Regions from separate parts of the Micromonospora sp. CA-269861 genome, predicted to be linked through region 2. Evidence: riboswitches for the same ligand, from Rfam matches in the RefSeq annotation. Region 2 holds a riboswitch; the other holds the start of a gene.
What was found. Region 2 has a riboswitch for cobalamin ahead of cobN (cobaltochelatase subunit CobN). Riboswitches for the same ligand answer to the same signal wherever they lie in the genome.
Positions count from the first base shown of each region.

Region 1: linked by a shared signal. The riboswitch ahead of ACQP0U_RS19370 (acyl-CoA thioesterase) and the one ahead of cobN (cobaltochelatase subunit CobN) in region 2 are both predicted to bind cobalamin.

Region 1 is NZ_CP192014.1:4,222,651-4,224,844, forward strand. It holds gene ACQP0U_RS19360 (ABC transporter ATP-binding protein) at 1-65, shown strand, start outside; gene ACQP0U_RS19365 (DUF302 domain-containing protein) at 124-495, opposite strand; gene ACQP0U_RS19370 (acyl-CoA thioesterase) at 608-1,114, opposite strand; cobalamin riboswitch at 1,255-1,470, opposite strand; gene ACQP0U_RS19375 (copper resistance CopC family protein) at 1,593-2,194, shown strand, end outside.
Region 2 is NZ_CP192014.1:3,527,129-3,529,322, forward strand. It holds gene cobN (cobaltochelatase subunit CobN) at 1-999, opposite strand, end outside; cobalamin riboswitch at 1,245-1,421, opposite strand; gene ACQP0U_RS16405 (hypothetical protein) at 1,632-1,889, opposite strand; gene ACQP0U_RS16410 (DUF5919 domain-containing protein) at 2,074-2,194, shown strand, end outside.

The sequences.
Region 1 (2,194 bases), 700 kb from region 2:
CCCGGCTGGAGAGCCGCCGTCGGAGTGGGCCACTCGCTCTCGAGCGGTATACCTCTGAGGCATAAATATTCCTCAGAGGTATACCGCTCACCACGGAAGGTGCCCGGCCGACCCGGGCCTCGCTCAGCGGCCGTCGAGCACGGAGGCGATCTTGGCTGGGGCGTTCAGGGGTGCCAGCTGATCCGTGCCCAGTCCGTAGCGCTGGGCGAGGTACGCCGGGTCCTGCCAGGTGACGACCGACCCGGGCTGGCCGTCGTCCCGCACCATCAGTCGCAACGGCAGGTCGATCGCGATCTCGGGATGGGCCTGCATGAGTGGAGTGCCCGCCTGCGGATTGCCGAAGATGATCACCTGGGTGTCGGGCATGCTCAGCCCGGCCTTGCGAACGGCCGCGGCATGGTCGACCACCGCCGCCACCGCGGCGCCCATGCGTTCGGCTTCGGCCCGCAGCGCGGAGACCGTCTCTCCGACGTCCCGTGCGCTCCGCCTGGTCACCAATCCGTCGTTCACGGCCGACCCCCGCTCACCGTGTCGCTGGGCGAATCCCACCTCATCCTGCCCGCACCAGGGGGCGGTCCGGGGATGTTCGCCGCAACCGCCACCCGCCTCAGGCCGTGGACTCCTCGGCACCGTCGAGCAGCGCCCGCCGCAGGGCCAACCGGTGCTCCCGGCGGATCTCCGCCTCCCGGTAGCGACGCCGGTCCCCATCCGTCTCCGGCAACAGCGGCGGAACCGTACGCGGCTGTCCGTCGTCGTCGATGGCGACCATGACCAGGTGGGCGGTGGCCACGTCGGTGGGCGGCACCGCCCTGTCCCACCGGTCCGCGGTGACCTTCACGGCCACCTCCATCGAGCTGCGGCCCGCCCAGGTGATCCGCGCGTCGACGTGGACGACGTCACCGACCCGCACCGCGCGCAGGAAGGCGGTCTCGTCGATGGCGGCGGTGACGGCCGGCCCGTCCGAGTGCCGGGCGGCGACCACCCCGGCGACGGAGTCGATGAGGTTGAGGATCCGGCCGCCGTGCACCGTACCCATCAGGTTCGTGTGGTGCTGATCCATGATCTGCGACAGGGTCAGGTGCGACGCCGACGGTGGTCGGCCGGTGATCGTCATGATGTCGTGCACAGCGGTAGTCCGTCCCTCGGGAAACCACACCGCCGGAACGCGGACACACGCTGAGGAGCACCCACCGCGCACACCGCGCGGCACGTCACCCGCTCAGCCCACCCGCGAGGCCGACGGCAGCGCACACGGTTGTGTACGCGGCGCCGGCAGGTCTTCGGACTCGCGGGCCCGACCGGCCGCACGCCGATCTCCTACTGGCCGTCGCTTCCCAGGCCGGTGGCCCAGTGCTGATGACGGCTGTCGTTCCCACTCACCGCTGCGGGGCAGTCCCGGATTTCCACCGGGTTCCCTCTTACGACGCCCAGTCAGCCACGACCAGGCGAACCAACGCCACGCGGAGCATAGCTGGCCAGGGACGACGTTCACTCAGCGCGGCAGGCGACCCCGAGGGGTGCTCGGCTTTTGCCATCCGAGGAAAAAGTCCAGCGCCTCTTGAAAAAAGTCTCACTACGGCGAGGATATTCAGATGCATCGTCTCCCCCAGACTCCGGTGCGGGTGCTCTCGAGCCTCCTCGCGCTCCTCCTCGCCTCGGCGGTCGCTCTGCTCGCGTCCGCCCAACCCGCCGGAGCCCACGGGACCCTGGCGATGTCCACGCCGGCGGGGGGCGCCACGGTGAGCGAGCCGTTGACGTCGGTGCAGCTGTACTTCACCGAGAAGGCCGCCTCCAACGCGTTCTTCACGATCACCGCCCCGGGCGGCATCCGGGTCGACAACGGCTGGTCGTACGGGGAGCCGAAGCCGCTGGACAAGCCGGTGCGGGAGTACTTCCTGGTCAACGGCCAGTTCGAGCCACGGGAGTACACGACCGGGTTTCCCGCGACGGTGGCGGTGACGCACCTGCCGGCCAAGGGCGAGTACTCGGTGAGTTACCTGTCGGTCGCCTCGGACGGCGACCCCGTACGCGGCACCCTGACCTTCCGCTACAACGGGCGGGTGACGGCAGCGCCGCAGGGGTGGAGTCCGCCGACGACCCAGCCAGACCCGGCCCTGTTGGCCACCGCCGAGCAACACGGGTCCTCCGGGCAGGTCTCGGCAGTGCCGACAGTCGCGGCCGAGACGGCGGTCCC
Region 2 (2,194 bases):
GGCGACCCGCTTGTCGGCGTGCGGGACGTAGCGCAGCCGGGCGTGGCGCACCGCGATCCCGGCGACCCGGGCGGCCCGCTCCGGGTCGGCGGCGTAGACCGAGAGCCCGTCGGCGTCGATCTGCTTGAACGAGAACGGCACGGAGACGATCCGGCCGTCGAACTCGGGGATGGCCACCTGCATGGCGGCGTCCAACGGGGACAGCCCGGCGTCACTGTCGGCCCACTGCGCGCGGGTGCTGGTGAGGCAGAGCGCCTGGATGACCGGCACGTCCAGGGCGGCCAGGGCGCCGACGTCCCAGGCGTCCTCGTCGCCGCCGCCGGAGGCGTCCGCGGCGACCGCACCGCCGGCCGCGAGCACCGTGACCAGCAGCGCGTCACAGCGGGCGAAGAGCCCGAGTGGGCCGGTGCCCGCGGTCAGCCCGCGCAGCGAGCCGCAGAAGATCGGCAGCGGGTTGCCGCCGGCCCTGTGGACCGCGTCCGCGAGCACGTCGACGAAACCGGTGTTGCCGGCGAGGGCGTGCGCCCGGTAGAAGACGATCCCCACGGTGGGCCGGTCCGGGTCGGCGGGGTGTTCGCCGTGCACGCCGTACGCCGGGGTGGGCGCGGGCGGGGTGAACCCCTCACCGGTGAGCAGCACCGTGTCGGACAGGAACCGGGCCAACTGCCCCAGGTTGTCCGGACCGCCCTCGACCAGGTAGGCCAGCGCCTGGGTGACGACCCCGGACGGCACCGTGGAGATGGCCATCAGCTCCGCGTCGGGTAGCGCCTCACCGCCGAGCACGACCGTCGGCACTCCGGTGGCGAGCACCGCGGCGAGGCCGTCCGGCCACGCCTGCCGACCGCCGAGCAGGCGTACGACGACGAGGGCAACCCCGTCGAGGAGAGCGGGCACCTCCTCGACTGTGACTCGCGCGGGGTTGGCCAACAGGTAGTCGGCGCCGCTGGCGCGGGCGGCCAGCAGGTCGGTGTCGGCGGTGGACAGCAGCAGAATGCGCACGGCAGGCTCCGGAAAGTGACGCCCTGGGGCCCAGAGGGGGCGACCGGGACGATGCGGGTGGGTACGGCGTCAGCCGGTACGACGGCCCGGGTGAACGGCGCGCCGACGCGGGGCGTCGGGGCCGGTCAGCGTCGGGGCGGTCGGCTCAGCGGTGCCGGTGGCCGGTGCCCTGGAGCGCAATACGACGATAGTCGTCGATGAATGAGACGCCGTGCGTCATCGGGTCCTCCTCGGGTGTCCACGCCCTGGGGTACGTCCCGACGGCCGAAGTATCCTGGCTTCCGGATCGACGCTCTCCCCCGGCCTTCCAACCGCAGACACACGGCCGTGACTCACGAGGGGGGATCGCTCCCCGGTGACAGTGGCGGGACCGCGTCGGAATTGCACCGACTTCCTTCACTGCCGTCAGGCCGCGAATGCTGCCACACCGCCGCGTCGCCGGTCAACGCGGACCCCGGCGTCGCACGCCCACGCCCACCACATTGACCTGGGAAAATATCGGCGTGCGGGGTTGTCTCTGGCCGCTACGGCGGGCTGTTGAGCTCGTTGGTCGGCGAAGTGGCCTCCTGGCGGGCAGTGTCTGTGCGACGCCCTTTGGAGCTGATGTCGTAGACGATTCAGCACCGATCCGGTCAGCCCTGGGGTTCCTCGTGCCCAGAACGGCGCGGCCGGCGCGTCAGCGACAGCCAGCCGAGGAAACGCGTGTGCAGCACAGCAACGTCGGGGCGACCGCCGAGACTGTACAAGTCGTGGATGGCCTCGTTCATGCAGGACGTCAGGTAGAGAGCCAGCGCCAGCGAGTGGCCGTAGAACTCGGCGACGAGATCGAGTTGCGCGCGGGAGCACGGCCACGCGGCGGCGCAGTTGCGGCACAACCAGGCAGGGCGCATGGGTGGGTGCGGACGGGACCGGAGACTCACACCACGACCCTGCTCACCGCGACCGCCGCCATCCATCCCAGTGGGTGATTCCTCAACGGATAAGTTTTCTTCCGCCCTCCGGATGTCCTTTCGGCGCGGCCATCCGACGACTGGATAGGCTGGCCTTCACCCTCGAGCAGGAAGGGAGCCATCCGTGAGCGTCCGGACAACTGCCGCGCTCACCATCTCCGACCTGCTGTGGAGCAGCGCTGACATGCTCGATGCTTTAGCGGCTCGCGACGTCGCTCAGGTGTTCCGCCTCGTTCAGCGAGCCA